DNA from 3 places in the Rhodoplanes sp. P11 genome. Region 2 is predicted to be linked to each of the others. Evidence: predicted binding sites of a transcription regulator. Region 2 holds the regulator's gene; each other region holds the start of a gene.
The links. The regulator PhoB, encoded in region 2, activates phosphate uptake and scavenging genes when phosphate is short. The targets are predictions, from matches to a motif close to TGTCATNNANCTGTCAT.
Positions count from the first base shown of each region.

Region 1: ACFQUV_RS24965 (esterase-like activity of phytase family protein) is a predicted target of PhoB. The motif match lies at 1,956-1,972, and genes of this name have one in related genera.
Region 3: ACFQUV_RS06610 (DUF47 domain-containing protein) is a predicted target of PhoB. The motif match lies at 1,649-1,665, and genes of this name have one in related genera.

Region 1 covers NZ_CAXWGY010000022.1:40,234-45,914, forward strand. Annotated here, with positions in the region: gene ACFQUV_RS24955 (SLC13 family permease) at 1-1,144, opposite strand, end outside; gene ACFQUV_RS24960 (GNAT family N-acetyltransferase) at 1,159-1,938, opposite strand; gene ACFQUV_RS24965 (esterase-like activity of phytase family protein) at 2,042-3,400, shown strand; gene ACFQUV_RS24970 (Xaa-Pro peptidase family protein) at 3,457-4,680, opposite strand; gene ACFQUV_RS24975 (MBL fold metallo-hydrolase) at 5,094-5,681, shown strand, end outside.
Region 2 covers NZ_CAXWGY010000016.1:595,833-601,513, forward strand. Annotated here, with positions in the region: gene pstB (phosphate ABC transporter ATP-binding protein PstB) at 1-624, shown strand, start outside; gene phoU (phosphate signaling complex protein PhoU) at 701-1,414, shown strand; gene phoB (phosphate regulon transcriptional regulator PhoB) at 1,473-2,174, shown strand; gene ACFQUV_RS14470 (hypothetical protein) at 2,268-2,885, shown strand; gene ACFQUV_RS14475 (hypothetical protein) at 3,041-3,274, shown strand; gene ACFQUV_RS14480 (TolC family protein) at 3,271-4,758, shown strand; gene ACFQUV_RS14485 (multicopper oxidase family protein) at 4,775-5,681, shown strand, end outside.
Region 3 covers NZ_CAXWGY010000001.1:1,489,460-1,495,140, forward strand. Annotated here, with positions in the region: gene ACFQUV_RS06605 (inorganic phosphate transporter) at 1-855, opposite strand, end outside; gene ACFQUV_RS06610 (DUF47 domain-containing protein) at 866-1,513, opposite strand; gene ACFQUV_RS06615 (heme-binding protein) at 1,781-2,323, opposite strand; gene galE (UDP-glucose 4-epimerase GalE) at 2,443-3,429, opposite strand; gene waaC (lipopolysaccharide heptosyltransferase I) at 3,585-4,550, shown strand; gene pobA (4-hydroxybenzoate 3-monooxygenase) at 4,602-5,681, opposite strand, start outside.

The DNA.
Region 1 (5,681 bases), on a different contig from region 2:
CGAGCTCCTTGAGGGCGTCAGGCACGCGGTCGAGCCGTCCCTGAATCACCACCACGTCGCCGGGCCGGAACCGCACGCTGCGCAGCCGCTCGGTGATGCGCTCGCCGGAGCGGCTGATGGCGATGAGATCGAGGCCGAAGCGGTCGCACAGGCCGGCGCTGCCGTGGGTCTCGCCGACGAGCGGCGAGCTGCCTGTCACCACCGCCTCGACGGTGCCGACCTCGTCGGCGTCGCCCTCGGCGGCCGCCTCCCCGGCCGGGCCGGAGAGCTGGAGGCCGGCGCGCACGACGGCACGCTCGAGCGAGTCGGGCTCGCCCTCGATCAGCAGAATGTCACCCGCCTTCAGGCGCAGCCCGGGGGTGACGCGGTGGCGCCGCTCCTGATCGCGCACCACCGTGGTCACGGTGCTGACGCCCTCGTCCAGGGTGCCGATCTCGGCGGCGCGCTTGCCGACCAACGGCGAGCCTTCCGGCACCGCGGCCTCCACCACGTAGTTCTCGATGTTGATGGCGGCATCGAGCGACGAGCCGCCTTGGCGGTCCTTCGGCAGCAGGCGGTACGCGAAGGTCAGGTAAGCGAGGCCGACCGCCGCCACCGCGAGTCCCACCGGCGCATAATCGAACATGCGGAACGGCTCGCCGACGATGTCGGCCCGCACCCGCGCCACGATGACGTTGGGCGAGGTGCCGACGAGGGTGATCAGGCCGCCGATCAGCGAGCCGGAGGCGAGCGGCATCAGCAGCCAGGACGGCGGCGTGCCGGTGCGCTTGGCGAGCTGGAAGGCGACCGGCATGAGGATCGCCAGCGCGCCGACATTCTTGATGAAGGTTGACAGCACCACCACCGCGAAGACGAGCGCGAACACCTGGCGGCGCGGCGTCGTCAGATACGGCCCGAGCGGCCGCACCACCTCTTCCATGACGCCCGACTTGGCGATCGCGGCCGACACCAGGAGGGCGCTCGCCACGATGATCACCACGTCGTCGCCGAAGCCCGAGAACGCCTTGTCGGCCGGCACGATGCCGGACACGACGGCGGCCACGAGGGCGAGCGCGGCGACGACGTCGTAGCGCAGCCGGCCCCAGACGAACAGGATCATCATGGTGCCGACGATGGCGAAGGCGAGCCCCTGGGGGAGCGTCATTCCGGTGTCCATTGTCAAGGAAGGCGCGAGCGCGCGCGCGGCGATGGGGTCGGGTGGCAACGCCCGCCGTCCCGCGGTGTTCCGCGGTGCAGCCGGTGGCAGCCGGCGGCCCGCCGACCCGGTGACCGCAGGGGCAGCGGTCGGCACCAGCGCACCGCCGGGACGACGGGGCCGCGAGGCGGCGGCCCCCGCGGGCTCAGAACGCCAGCGTCATGACGATCTCGCCATCGATGATCTCGCCGGTCGGCCGGAATCCCACCGCCCTCGTAGAGCCGGCGGGCCCGCTCGTAGTCCGGCTTGACGCCGAGCACGACGCGATCGCAGCCCGGAATGCGTGACAGCATCTCGACGATCCGGATCACGGCGGCACGGCCGTAGCCGCGGCCCTGGACGCGGGCGTCGATCATCAGGCGATAGATCCAATAGTTCCCGTCGTCCTCGTCCAGCGCGTACATGGCGAAGCCGACGGGCTCGCCGGCGGCCCGGATGATCAGCGGAACGCAGGCCGGATTATCGGCGGCATCCTCCAGGGACTCCGCGTTGCTCGCCACGAACGTGGCCTGGTGGGGATAAGGGCGGAGCGAGATCGCCCGGGCGTGATCGGCCGGGTCGAGATGCTCGACGGTGACGGAATCGGATGTCGGAGTGAGGCGAGATGGCTCGTGCTGACTCATGATGACCTGTGAGGGCGTGGATGCCGTCGCTTGTAGCCCGGCCGGCCAGATCGAGCGCAAGCGAAATCCCCGACCTTCCCGTTCGGACATTTCGCACGCCCCCGTGGTGCCGTGATCCAAGGAGCCGTCCAGGCCGCCGTCATCGTCGTGTCATCGCCGCGTCAAGCCGGCGTCGTGGTGGCGGTCGACAAGCGCGGGTGCAACGGACCCACGCGGAGACCCCATGACCCGCCATCTCGCCCTCGCGACCGCCGCCCTGGCGCTCGTTCTCGCCACCCCGGCCCACGCCCAGCAGGAATTCCCGGCGGTGCTCGCCGGCCACGCCAGCTTCCCGGCCGCGACCTTCGTGGACGCGCCCGCCGATGCGCCGGCGGACCTCAAGATGTCCGGCAAGTTCACCACCGGCAAGCGCGTCGACGCGGCGGGCACCGTGATGGGCAAGTCCAACGGCCGGCCGACCGGCCTCGCGCTGCCCTTCGAGGGCCAGCCGGTGCAGGGCCAGTCGGGCATCAAGGTCATGCCCGACGGCAGCTTCCTGGTGCTCACCGACAACGGCTTCGGCTCCAAGGCCAATTCGCCGGACGCCATGCTGTTCTTCCATCGCTTCAAAATCGATTGGGCGACCGGCAAGGTCGAGCGGCTAGAGACCGTGTTCCTGCGCGACCCCGACAAGAAGGTGCCGTTCCGGATCACCCACGAGGGCACCGAGACGCGCTACCTCACCGGCGCCGATTTCGATCCCGAGGGCATCCAGCCGATCGGCGACGTGATCTGGATCGGCGAGGAGTTCGGCCCCTATCTGATCAAGGTCGACCGCAGCGGCAAGGTGCTCGGCGTGGTCGAGACCACGGCGGACGGCAAGCCGGTGCGCTCGCCCGACCACTACGCCGTCGCCTCGCCGGGCGTGCCGAACCAGGCCGGCAGCTTCAACGCGCGCCGCTCCAAGGGCTACGAGGGCTTCGCGGCCTCGAAGGACGGGCGGTTCCTCTATGGGCTGCTCGAAGGCCCGCTGTGGGACGCCGACAAGAAGGAGTTCGAGAACCTGGACGGCAAGCAGGCCGCCCGCATCCTGGAGTTCGACGTCGCCGCCGAGAAGTTCACCGGCCGCTTCTGGTACTATCCGTTCGAGCAGAACGGCCACGCCATCGGTGACTTCAACATGCTGGACGCCACCACGGGCCTCGTCATCGAGCGCGACGACCTCGAAGGCACCGCCGACAAGGCGTGTCCGCCCGGCGCCACCGGCACCGCGACCGAGACCTGCTTCGCCAAGCCGGCCCAGTTCAAGCGCGTCTACAAGATCGAGATGACGGACGCCATGGTGGGCAAGCCGGTGCGCAAGATCGGCTACATCGACCTGATGAAGATCCAGGACCCCGACAAGAAGGCCCGCAAGCCGCTCACCGCCGGCGTGCTGGCGTTCCCGTTCTTCACCATCGAGAACGTCGACCGCGTCGACGAGCACCACATCGTGGTCGGCAACGACAACAACCTGCCGTTCTCGTCGAGCCGCGAGCCCAACAAGGCCGACGACAACGAGCTGGTGCTGCTGCGCGTCGAGGATCTTCTCAAGGCGAAGTGAGTCATCGAGGGCGACGAGCCCTCCTCACCTCTCCCCGCTCGCGGGGAGAGGTCCGCTCAGCCCAGCAGCAGCCGTTCGTCGTATGGCGCCCGCGACAGCACGTGCGGGCCGTCCTCGGTGACCAGCACCATGTCCTCCAGCCGCACGCCGCCGCCGCCGCGCACACCCGGCACCCACACCAGCGGCTCGACCGCGAACACCATGCCGGGTCGGAACTCGTAGGTCGGCGCGCCGGGCAGCGTCTCGCCGATATAGGGCGGCTCGTTCGCCCCGATGCCGACGCCGTGGCCGATGAACAGCGACAGGAAGCGGCCATCGAGCCCATACTGTCCGGCGGTGCGCACGATCGCGTCGGCGCAATCCTTGTTGGTGCGTCCCGGCCGCATCTCGGCGATGCCGGCCATCAGCCCGGCGTGCACGGCGGTGAAGATGCGGCGCTGCTCGTCGGACGGCCGGCCGCAGATCACCGCGCGGGCGACATCGCCGAAATAACCCCCGAAGGCGGCGCCGATGTCGATGAACACGATGTCGCCGTGGCGGATCAGCTTGTCGCCGCAGATGCGATTGGGCGGCGCCATGTGCTCGCCCGAGGCGACGAACGGCGTCATCACATGCGAGTACTCGCCGCCGAGCCGGAACAGCGTGCGCATCGCCTCGCCGGCCACCTCGCATTCGCGCACCCCGTCGGCGACCGCCGCGGTGGCCGAGGCGGTGACGGCGTCGGCGATGGCGGTCGCCTCCTCCAAGAGCGCGATCTCCTCCGGCAGCTTGATCATGCGGGCGGCCAGCATCGGGGTGTCGCCGTCCTCGATCGAGAGCTTCGGGAAGTGGCGCGCCAGCGCCTTGACGAACACCATGTTGGCCTCGTCGAGCCCGAGCTTGGCGTCGGCGAGGCCGTGGCGCTTCAGCACCGGCCCGAGGATGTCGCGCACCATGCCGTCGACCAGCGCCACCTCCTCGATGATCGGTATGGTGTGCACCTCCTCGATCCACGGCATGGTGAGGTCGACGCGGTCGCGCTCCCCGCCGGAGCAGAACAGGATGGGCGCCCGCCCCTCGATCAGCAGCGCCCCGTTGAGCGCCGTCGTCTTGCCGGTGATGAGCTGCGGCCGCAGATCGGTCAGGTAGCGCTGGTTCTCGTCCTTCCACACCAGCAGCGCGTCGAGCCCCGCCTTGCGGCGCTCCTCCTGGGCCTTGGCGATGCGCTTGGCGCGGAGCACCGCGAGATCGACCCGCCGCTCGTAGCCGACATTGAAGGGGCCGCGCGCATATCGGTCCATGCCAGTCTCCTCGCCAGGGTGGTTCCGGGGGTCGCGGGTGGCAGGGCGCCGGGACGGGCGAACGCTGCCGGCTCGCGACGAGGTGAGGCCGCCAGACTACAGGGGGCGGCAGCCACGCCGGAACCCGCAGTGGCGCATCGCTGTCGCGCCCGGAACGAAGAGCCGAGACGCCCGTGGGCACATCGCCGGCCGCCCGGCCGCCGTCCCGGTCCGGGCGGCGGAGGACGACGAGACCCGCCGCGAAGCAAGAACCATGCACGAGCCGGAGGGAGGCGCCGCCGGGCCGCGTTTCGCGCAAACCATTTGGACAAGTCGCCGGCCGCGATCATACACTCGGGCCGCCTCTCGAGCAGCCTCTTAGGCCGACCCTCCCCGGCCCGGGACGGCGGCGACGCATACCGGACCGACTTTGCATGACAGCCGACTCGACCGAACCGCAGTTCCACCACGTCGGCGCCGGGGCCTATGTGTGGCTTGGCGCCGACGGCTGCTCCAACACGGGTGCCATCGACACCGGCGATTCCGTCATCGTGATCGACACCCAGCAGAACGAAGCACTGGCCCGCAGCTTCCGCGGCGCGCTGGCCGATCAGCTCGGCAAGCCGATCCGGGCGGTGGTCAACACGCACTATCATCTCGATCACGTCGCCGGAAACCGGGTGTTCGCCGGCGAGGCGCCGATCGTCGCGCACGAGCGAACTGCCGAGACCTATGCGGCGCTGCTCGGCCCCAATGGCGGCCGCGGCTGGACCATCACCGACCTGCCCACCAAGGCGGCGCTGTGCTACGGTGAGAGCTTTCCGGACCTCGTGGCCGACGACGCGGTGGCGCGCGAGACGGCCGGCCGCCACCTCTCCGACGCGGTCTACGCGCAGCTCGACATCGTGCCGCCGAGCCAGACCTTCACGGACCGCTTCGCCTTCCATCTCGCCGACGAGGTGGTGCGGCTGTGCTACTTCGGCCCGGCCCACTGCGATGGCGACGTCGTCGTCCATCTCGAG
Region 2 (5,681 bases):
ACCCTGCTGCGCATCCTCAACCGCATCTACGACCTCTACCCGAACCAGCGGGCCGAGGGCGAGGTGCTGCTCGACGGCAACAACATCCTGGACGCCAAGCAGGACCTCAACCTGCTGCGAGCGCGCGTCGGGATGGTGTTCCAGAAGCCGACGCCGTTCCCGATGTCGATCTACGAGAACATCGCCTTCGGCATCCGACTCTACGAGCCGCTGCCGAAATCCGAGATGGACGGCCGCGTCGAGCAGGCGCTCAAGCGCGCCGCCCTGTGGAACGAGGTGAAGGACAAGCTTTCGGCCAACGGGCTCAGCCTCTCGGGCGGCCAGCAGCAGCGCCTGTGCATCGCCCGTACGGTCGCGGTGCAGCCGGAGGTGATCCTGCTCGATGAGCCCTGCTCGGCTCTCGACCCGATCTCGACCGCCAAGATCGAGGAGCTGATCGACGAGCTGAAGACCGACTACACGATCGCCATCGTGACCCACAACATGCAGCAGGCGGCCCGCGTCTCCGACTACACGGCGTTCATGTATCTCGGCGAGCTGGTCGAGTTCGACACCACCAGCAAGATGTTCACCTCGCCGGTCGACCCGCGGACCCAGGACTACATCACCGGACGGTTCGGCTGACCGCCGCTCCCACCGGCCCCGCCCCGACCCGGTTCCCGACACCGCGTCCCGGCCAAGATCAGGAAGGGTGACGTCCATGATGGACCACACGCACAAGGCGTTCGACAGCGACCTGCAAGAGCTCGGCCGCATGGTCGCCGAGATGGGCGGGCTCGCCGAGCAGCAGATCGTCGACGCCGTCGACGCGCTGTCGCGCCGCGACCTCACCGTGGCCCAGCGTGTCATCGCCGGCGACACCCGCATCGACGTCCTCCAGCGCGAGGTCGAGGCGCGGGCGATCCTCACCATCGCGCGCCGGCAGCCGATGGCGGTCGACCTGCGCGAGGTGGTCGGCTCGCTGCGGATCTCCAACGACCTCGAGCGGATCGGCGATCTCGCCAAGAACATCGCCAAGCGGGTGGTGGCGCTCGACAGCGAGTTCCTCACCCAGAAGGTGATGCGCGGCGTCGAGCACATGACCGAGCTGGTGCTGTCGCAGATCAAGGACGTGCTCGACGCCTATGCGCGCCGCGACCTCGCCAAGGCGATCGGCGTGTGGCGGGCCGACGAGGGCGTCGACGCCGTCAACAACTCGCTGTTCCGCGAGCTCCTGACCTACATGATGGAGGACCCGCGCAACATCGGCATCTGCATCCACCTCCTGTTCTGCGCCAAGAACATCGAGCGGATGGGCGACCACGCCACCAACATCGCCGAGACGGTCTACTACATGATCGAGGGCCGCGCCCTCGCCGACGAGCGGCCGAAGGGCGACACCACGTCCAGCACCGTGGTGCCGTTCGACGCCTGACCCCGTCACCGTCGCGCGCCTCGTCGCGACGGCGATCCCCCGAGAGGAACCACATCGGATGGCCGCACGAATCCTGATCGTCGAGGACGAGGAGCCGCTGACGCTGCTGCTGCGCTACAACCTCGAGGCCGAAGGCTATGCGGTCGACGCCGCCGGACGCGGCGACGACGCCGATCTCCGCCTCAAGGAGAACCCGCCCGATCTCGCCATCGTCGACTGGATGCTGCCGGGCCTGTCGGGCATCGAGCTGATCCGCCGGCTGCGCGGGCGCACCGAGACCCAGCAGCTCCCGGTCATCATGCTGACGGCGCGCGGCGAGGAGGGCGAGCGGGTGCGCGGCCTCGCCACCGGGGCCGACGACTACATCGTCAAGCCGTTCTCGGTGCCCGAGCTGATCGCCCGCATCCGGGCGCTGCTGCGCCGCACCAAGCCGGAGCGCGTCGCCTCGGTGCTCGTCGCCGGCGACATCGAGCTCAACCGCGAGAAGAAGCGGGTGTCGCGCGGCGGGCGCGACGTGCCGCTCGGACCGACCGAGTTCCGCCTGCTGGAATTCCTGATGGAGAATCCCGGCCGCGTGTTCTCGCGCGAGCAGCTTCTCGATCGGGTGTGGGGCCGCGACGTCTACATCGACGAGCGCACCGTCGACGTCCATGTCGGCCGCCTGCGCAAGGCGCTCAACCGGGGCCAGCGCTCCGACCCGATCCGCACCGTGCGCGGTGCCGGCTACGCGCTCAACGACCGCTACGGTGCGGACGCCTGATCGGCACGCTGTGCAATGCAGCGGGCTGTCGCCGGACAGGCGCGTCGACGTGAGAAACGGCAAGATCGCACCCGGCCCGGTGCTCAAGCACCTGTGCGTGTTGTCTCCACGCGACACCGCGCCGGGACCTCGCAGCAATCGACGCCGTTCGTCTTGCCTCCGGGGGCGCAATCCGTATATTCACTTAACATGATGCGACGCGCTTATCCCGGCTTCGTGCTCGTCACGTTGCTCGCCGTTGTCACGGCGGGCCTGGGATGGGCATTGTCGGCCCAGGAGCTGCCGACCGGCATCATCAGGACCGGCATGACCATCGGCGTCGCCGCCCATCATCATGTGAATACGACGTCGCATCATGCTCGGCACTCGCATGCCGGGCAGACGCTGTCCGATCGTGACGAGTCCGGCACGCATTCCGGAGATGCGCAGGAGCACGATAGCGAGGACGGCCTCCAGCGTTCCGCCTCGGCAGCGTTGTCGTGTCACGCGACAGCCGACGCAGCCGGCGGCTGCGACCCGGCGGCCCCGCACAGCACGCCGAACGGCCCCTGCTGCGGCGCCGCCACCTGTCATGCGACGCTCCCGCCCGTCGTTCCGGTCACGGCCATGATGCTGCTGACCGCTGCTGCCGATCCGTCACCGCCCGACCTCGGCTTCGAAAAGTCGCTCGCGGTGCGCCTCGATCGTCCGCCGAGATCGACCGACTGCTAGTCGCCGTCCGCCCCGTCGGGGCGACGCGACCATCGGCTCCGCTCTCCCTGTCCGTTCTCGGGTTGTCCGCCGGCTCCGGCGACGATGCGGCTCGCATCGTTGCCGGCGCGCCCCCGGATGTCCGGTGACCGGGACCGACATCGAGGTTGCTTTCCATGAAGATCGCCGTGCTGGCCGCACTGTCGGCCATCCTGTCCGCATGCTCGGTCCCTCCCCCGATGGCGGTGGGGCTCGATCCTGCCGATCCCGACGTGCCGGTGGCGCCGACACGCTATCGGTCGGTGACGGCCGGCACCGTCGACTACCGTCCGATCGACCCGAAGCCCTGGGCGGAGCAGAACCAGCAGGTCGCACCGAAGCCGAAGTCCGGAGCGGGAGGCCACCGATGACGCCGGCCGCTCGCATGGTCGGCCCCCGGCCGACGCCGCCGCGGCGGCTCGTCGCCCTCGTGCTCGCATCGAGCACCCTCGGCGGCTGCGTCTACTTCTCGCCCGACGGGGCCATGGGGCCGGTCGCCGGACGGGTCGGCCAGTCGATCGGCATGGAGGCCGTCAAGATCGACTCGCCGGCGGCGGCCGCCTACGCCCGCTCGCGTGTGGACGCCCTGCTGAGCCGGCCGCTGGATGCCGACCGCGCGGTCCAGATCGCGCTGCTCAACAATCGCGGCCTGCAAACCGCCTACAACGCACTCGGCGTCTCCGAGGCCGAGTTCGTGCAGGCGAGCCTGCCGCCGAACCCGGCGTTCGGCTTCAGCCGCACCACCACCGGCAGCGAGCTGGAGATCGAGCGCCGCGTGGTCGCCAACGTGCTGGCGCTGATCACCCTGCCGCTGCGCACCGAGATCGCCCGTTCGCAGTTCGAGGCCGATCGCCAGCGCGCCATCGAGGCGACCTTTCGGCTCGCCGCCGAGACGCGGCGGGCCTACTACCGGGCGGTCGCCGCCCGCGAGACGGTGACGTTCCTGGAGCAGGCGCGTCTGTCCGCCGATGCGGCCGCCGACCTGATGCGCAAGCTGGGCGGGACCGGCGAGGCCAAGAAGCTCGATCAGGCCCGTGCCGGCGCCTTCTATGCCGAGGTGTCAAATGCACTCGCCCAGGCGCGGCTGCGGGCCGGCACCGAGCGCGAGGCGCTGACGCGGCTGATGGGTCTGTGGGGCTCCGATCTGGACTTCCGGCTGCCCGGCCGCCTGCCGGCTATGCCGCGAATCCAGACTGTCCAGCAGGCCGAGGAGGCCGCGGTCCGCCAACGGGTCGATCTGATCGCGGCGCGGCTCGAGCTGGACGCCGTCGCCCGCGCCTACGGACTCACCGACGCGACCCGCTTCATCTCGATTCTCAGTGCGTCCGGACGGCGCTCCGAGTCGCGCGACCGCGCTGCGCCATTGGAGCCGCGCAGGGTGTCGCGCGGCTTCGAGGTCGAGCTCCAGGTGCCGCTGTTCGATCTCGGCGAGTCCAACGTGCGGGCCGCGGCCGACATCTACCGCGACGGCGTCAACCGGCTGATCGAGAAGGCTGTCGACGTCCGCTCGGAGGCCCGCGCCGCCTACCTGACCTACCGGGCCAGCCACGACATCGCGACGCTCTATCAGACCCGCATCCTGCCGCTCCGCCGCACCATCAACGAGCAGGTGCAGCTCGAATACAACGGCATGCTGATCGACGTGTTCGAGCTGCTGACCACGGCCCGCGAGAGCATCCAGAGCAACGTCGCCGCGATCGCCGCCAAGCGCGACTTCTTCATCGCCGGCATCGACTTCCAGTGCGCCATCATCGGCGGTGGAGTGAGCGGCGGAAGCGTCGGTATCGGCACCACGATCGCGACGGCCGGCGCAGTGCCCGGACCGCAGGCGGTCGCCGGCGGCGACGGCGACTGATCAGGAGGACAGACCCATGACGTTCTCTCGACGAAACTTTCTCGGCGCGTCCGGGGCCGCGGCCCTGATCGGGGCCGGCACCGTGTCGGGTCGCGTCCAGGCGGCGTCGATTCCGGAGGCGCCGACCATGACGTCGCCCGCCATGCAGCCGCCGCTGGTGCCCACCACCGGCCCTGACTACCAGCCGGTGGTCACCCTCAACGGCTGGACGCTGCCGTGGCGGATGAACGGCGACTGGAAGGAGTTCCACCTGGTCGCCGAGCCGGTGGTGCGCGAGTTCGCGCCGGGCATGGTGGCGCATCTGTGGGGCTACAACGGCCAGTCGCCGGGTCCGACGATCGAGGTGGTCGAAGGCGACAAGGTGCGCATCTTCGTCACCAACAAGCTGCCCGAGCACACCACCATCCATTGGCACGGCATGCTGCTGCCGAACGGCATGGACGGCGTCGGCGGCCTCACCCAGCCGCAGATCAAGCCGGGCCAGACCTTCGTGTACGAGTACGAGATCCGCAAGAGCGGCACCTTCATGTATCACCCCCACGCCGACGAGATGGTGCAGATGGCGATGGGCATGATGGGCTTCCTGGTCGCCCATCCGAAGGACCCGGCATTCCGCCGCGTCGACCGCGACTTCGTCTTCCTGATGGCGAGCTACGACATCGAGCCGGGCTCGTACGTGCCGCGCGTCGCCGAGATGACCGACTTCAACCTGTGGACCTGGAACAGCCGGGTGTGGCCGGGCATCGACCACTTGGTCGTCGGCAAGGGCGACAGGGTGCGCATCCGCTTCGGCAATCTGACCATGACCAACCACCCGATCCACATGCACGGCTACGACTTCAAGGTGTCGTGCACGGACGGCGGCTGGGTGCCGGAAGAAGCGGCGTGGCCCGAGACGACGATCGACTGCGCGGTGGGGCAGA
Region 3 (5,681 bases), on a different contig from region 2:
CGTGATGGTGTGGGTGGTGGAGACCGGGATGCCGAGCCCGGTCGCCATGAACAGCGTGATGGCGCCGCCGGTCTCGGCGCAGAAGCCTTGCAGCGGCGTCAGCCGGGTGATGCGCGACCCCATGGTGTGGACGATCCGCCAGCCGCCGAACAGGGTGCCGAGCCCCATGGCGGCCTGGCAGGTGATCACCACCCAGAACGGAACGTGAAAGCCGCCCTCCATGTAGCCTTGCGAGTAGAGCAGCACCGCGATGATGCCCATGGTCTTCTGGGCATCGTTGCCGCCGTGCCCGAGCGAGTACAGCGAGGCGGAGACGAATTGCAGGCTGCGGAAGGCGTTGTCGACCGAGAACGGGGTCTGGCGCACGAGCAGCCAGGACACGATCAGCATCAGCAGCAGCGCCAGCGAGAAGCCGACCAGCGGCGACAGCACGATGGCGGCGGCGGTCTTGCCGAAGCCGCTCCACACCACGACGCCGGCTCCGGCCTTGGTGATGGCGGCGCCGAGCAGGCCGCCGATGAGCGCGTGCGAGCTCGAAGACGGGATGCCGAACAGCCAGGTGATGACGTTCCAGGCGATGGCGCCCATCAGCGCCCCGAACACCACGCGCGGATCGATCACGCCGGCGTCGACGATGCCGGTGCCGATGGTCTGGGCGACGTGCAGGCCGAAGAACAGGAAGGCGATGAAGTTGAAGAACGCCGCCCAGGCGACGGCGTATTGGGGCCGCAGCACCCGGGTCGACACGATGGTGGCGATCGAGTTCGCCGCGTCGTGCAGGCCGTTCAGGAAATCGAACAGCAGCGCCACGCCGATCAGGCCGATCAGCAGCGGCAGCGCGAGGGTCGCGTCCATCCCGGCGGCCTCACACCTGCTCGACGACGATGTCGCTGATCTTGTTGGCGACGTCCTCGAAGCGGTCGACCACCTTCTCGAGATGGCTGTAGACCTCGATGCCGACGATGAAGGCCATCGGGTCGGATTGCCGGTGGGCCTGGAACAGTGCCTTGCGGCCGTGGTCGTGCAGCTGGTCGGCCCGCTCCTCGATGCGGGTGATCTCCTCGGTGAGCGTGTTGATGGCCGCGACGTTCTTGTCGATGGTGCGCAGCAGCGGCACCACCCGCCGGGTCAGCTCCGCGGCTTGCAGGATGATGGTCCCCATCTCGACCATGGCGGGCTCGAAGCGGTCGACCTCGTAGAGGGTGATCACCTTGGCGGTCTGGTGCATCTGGTCGATGGCGTCGTCCATGGAGGAGATCAGGCCCTGGATGTCGCCGCGGTCGAACGGGGTGATGAAGCTGCGCCGCACCGCCAGCAGCACCCCGCGGGTGATGTCGTCGGCCTCGGTCTCGCGCTCGACGATCAGCCGCACGTAGTGGGGGATGCGGTCGCCGCCCTCGGTGAGCAGCCCGCGCAGCGCCTCGGCGCCGGCCACCACGGTCTCGGCGTGTCGGACGAAGAGATCGAAGAAGCGCTCTTCCTTGGGCATGAGCGCCTGAAACCAGCCGAGCATTCGGAGCCTCGTAGATGGGCGGCCCGGGCGGCCGGCGGGAGCGGTCGGTCCGGAGCGCGCGTCGTCGGGCCGACCCACGACGGTCGGCCTCGCGGGTGAGCTATGGACGCGAACGGCGTGGGAGTCAGCCCAAATATGACAAGGCTGTGACGGCCCGGGAGGCAGAGCGGCGCCGGGCGCGGGGCTCTGTGATGACTGGGTATCTAATCGCAACCTTTGGTTGCGTGACCGCGCCTGCTTGGGAGTGCTGCGAGGCCGCGCCTTGGCTCAAAAGTCGAGCCGGTCGCGGACCGCCTCGATGCCGGCCTTGGCGCAGCCGTCGTCGGCCTCGCCGCTCGGCGCCCCGGAGACGCCGACCGCCCCCACCATGCTGCCGCCGCCCTCGACCGGCACGCCGCCGCCCAGGATGATGACGCCCGGGACGCTGCGCACGCCGGCCTGCGGCGATCCGGGTGGGGTCGCCGCCACGAGGTCGCTGGTGCTGGTGCGGAACGACACCGCGGTCCACGCCTTGCCGGTCGCCGTCGCCGGCGTGTGCGGCCCGGCGAGCCGATCGCGCAGCACCACCTGGGCGACGCCTGCGCGGTCGACCACCGCGACGGCGACCTGGTAGCCGCGCTGGCGGCACTCGGCGAGCGCCGCGCGGGCGAGGTCGAGCGCCGTCTCCGGGCTCATCATGCGGACGGTGACGAGCGCGTCCTGATCGCGCGACGGCTGGGCGGCGGCCGGGTCGGTCGCGGGCGGAGCGGCGATCAGCAGGGCAGCGAGCGGCAGGGTAGCGAGCAGCGAGCGGGCGAGTGGGCGGATCATGATGGCGTTCCCGGCGTGTTCTTGGTTGCAGGACCTCCATCCTAGGTGCCGCGATCGCCGCTGGCCACCCGGTCGATCAGCTCTGGAGGGGCGGCCCGGTGCCGCTCCGCCGAACTCCGTCAGCCGCCGCGGGCCGAGAGCTTGCGCTGCCAGGCGAGCGCATGGGCGACGATCTCGTCGAGATCGTCGTGGCGCGGCTGCCAGCCGAGCCGGGCGCGGATGCGATCCGACGAGGCGACGATCTCGGCCGGGTCGCCCGGGCGGCGCGGTGCCGTGTCGACGCGGACGTCGACGCCTGCGACCCGCTTCACCGTCTCGATCACCTCCAGCACCGAGAAGCCGCGGCCGTAGCCGCAATTGAACGTCGTCGAGGCGCCGCCGCCGCGCAGATGCCGCAGCGCGTCGGCATGCGCCGCGACCAGGTCGGTGACGTGGATGTAGTCGCGTACGCAGGTGCCGTCGCGGGTCGGATAATCGGTGCCGTACACGTCCATCTTGGGCCGCAGGCCGAGCGCCGTCTCGACCGCGACCTTGATCAGATGGGTGGCGTCGCGCGTCGATTGGCCGATGCGCAGCGCCGGATCGGCGCCGGCGACGTTGAAGTAGCGCAGGATGACATGGCCGAGCCCGTGCGCCGCCGAGGCGTCGCGCAGCATGGTCTCGGTCATCAGCTTGGACGCGCCGTAGGGCGACATCGGCGCCGGCGCATCGTCCTCGCCGACCGGAACGCGGGCCGGGTTGCCGTAGACGGCGGCCGTGGAGGAGAAGATGAAGTGCTCGACGCCGCCCTCGACGGCGCATTCGATCATGCTGCGCGAGTTGGCGGTGTTGTTCTTGTAATAGGCGAGCGGCCGGCTGACCGATTCCGGCACCACCAGCGAGGCGGCGAAATGGATGATCGCCTCGACGTCGTGCTCGGCGATCAGCCGCGACACCAGCGCCTGGTCGCCGGTGTCGCCGGCCACGAAGGGCACGTCCTCGGGCACGGCCCAGCGGAAGCCGGTCGACAGATTGTCGAGCACCACCACGCGCTCGCCGGCGTCGCGCAGCGCCAGCACCATGTGGCTGCCGATATAGCCGGCGCCGCCGGTCACGAGAACACTCATTCGCCCCTCCTGGCCGGGACGGACCTGTCCGCCTTCGGACTCGTCCAGCCCCACACCGGCCGGCCACCCGCTTCCTATGCCGGTCTCGCGCGCGGGTGACAACGGTCCCCCCCTGTACTAGAAAACCGCGCCCCGCCGCAGCGATTTCACACCTCATGGTCGACATCCTGTTCATCAAGACCTCCTCGCTCGGCGACGTGGTGCACAACATGCCGGCTGTCACCGATGCGCGCCGTCACCGCCCGGCGGTTCGCCTCGCGTGGGTGGTCGAGGAGGCGTTCGCGCCGCTCGCCCGCCTGCATCCCGGGGTCGACGAGGTGATCCCGGTGGCCTGGCGGCGCTGGCGGCGGCAGCTCGGGCGGGCCGCCACCTGGCGCGAGATCGGCCGCTTCGTGGCACGGCTGCGGGCGCGCTCCTACGACACCGTGATCGACACCCAGGGCCTGGTGCGTACCGCGGTGATCACCCGGCTCGTCCGCGGTCCCCGCCACGGCTACGATCGGCGCAGCGTGCGCGAGGCGCTGGCGAGCGCGAGCTACGACGTCCGCCACGCGGTGGGGCGCGAGCTGCATGCGGTCGACCGCAACCGTCTGCTGACCGGCCGGGCGCTCGGCTATGCGCCGGAGGGACCGATCGACTACGGGCTCGACCGCGCCACGCTGGCGCCGGTCGGCGGGGCAGGGGCGCCTTATGCGGTGCTGCTGCACGCCACCGCCCGTCCCGAGAAGGAATGGCCCGAGGACCACTGGGTGGCGCTGGGGCGGTCGCTGGCGGCGCGCGGGCTCGAGCTGGTGCTGCCCTGGGGCACCGAGGCCGAGGCGGCGCGGGCGCGCCGGCTCGCCGCCGCATTGCCGGGCGCCCGGGTGCCCGACCGCCGGCCGCTCGACGAGGTGGCGCGGCTGATCGCCGGTGCCACCGTGGTGGTCGGCGTCGATACCGGGCTCCTGCATCTCGCCGCGGCGCTCGGCGTGCCGCTGGTGTCGATCTTCGTCGGCAGCGAGCCGATGCTGACCGGGCCGACCGGAACCGGGCCGATCGTGACGCTCGGCCGCGACGGCGGCCGCTGCGCGGTCGCCGAGGTCGAGGCCGCCGTAGCGCGAGTGCTGCCGGCGGGCCGCTGAGGCGGCGTGCCGCCGCAATGGCGTGCCGCCGCGGTGGCGTGCTGCCGTCGCTCAGGTTTCCAGAGGCAGGCCGATATACTGCTCGGCCAAGGCCGCCTGGGCGGTCGGCGAGGCACACAGGTGATCGAACTCGTTCTGATTCACCCGGGTGTCGAAGCCGTCCTGCTCGGGGAAGACATGCAGGAGCCGCGTCAGCCACCAGGACAGCCGCTCCGCCCCCCAGACCCGCCGCAACGCAGTCTCCGAGTAGGAATCGAGCCAGCGATCGTCGCCGGCCTTGAAGTGGGCGACGAGGGCGCGCTGGAGATAGAACACGTCCGAGACGGCAAGATTGAGCCCCTTGGCCCCGGTCGGCGGCACGATGTGGGCGGCATCGCCGGCCAGGAACAGCCGTCCATAGCGCATCGGCTCGGCCACGAAGCTGCGCAGCGGTGCGATCGACTTCTCGATCGACGGCCCGGTGGCGATGCGGTCGGCGAGCGGCTTGGGAAACCGGGCCTTCAGCTCGGCCCAGAATCGGTCGTCCGGCCAGTCGGCCAGATCGGTGCCGATCGGGCACTGGACGTAGTAGCGCGACAGCATCGGCGAGCGCTGGGAGGCGAGCGCGAAGCCGCGCTCGTGCTGGGCATAGATGATGTCGTCGAGCGGCGGCGTCTCCGACATGATGCCGAGCCAGCCGAACGGATAGGCGCGCTCGAAGGTGCGCAGGACGTCGGCCGGGATGCTCTGCCGCGAGACGCCGTGGAAGCCGTCGCAGCCCGCCACGACGTCGCAGTCGATGCGGTGAGCGATGCCGTCCCGGGTGAAGGTGACGAAGGGGGAGTCGCTGGTGACGTCGTGCAGGCGGACATCGGCGGCGCCCTCGACGAGCTCGCCGCCGCGCCTCTCGTAGGCCGCATAGAGATCCTGGGTGATGGCGGTCTGGCCGTACGCCATCATCTTGCGGCCGGTGTGCTTGTGAGTGTCGATGAGGAACGGCGCCCGATCCTGCCAGGCGATCACGGTGCCGTCGTGCGGCTTGCCCTCGCGATCCATGCGGTCGCCGAGCCCGACATCGCGCAGGAGCCGAACGGTGCCCTCCTCCAGCACGCCGGCGCGGATGCGCGACAGGACGTGCGCCTTGGTCTGGCG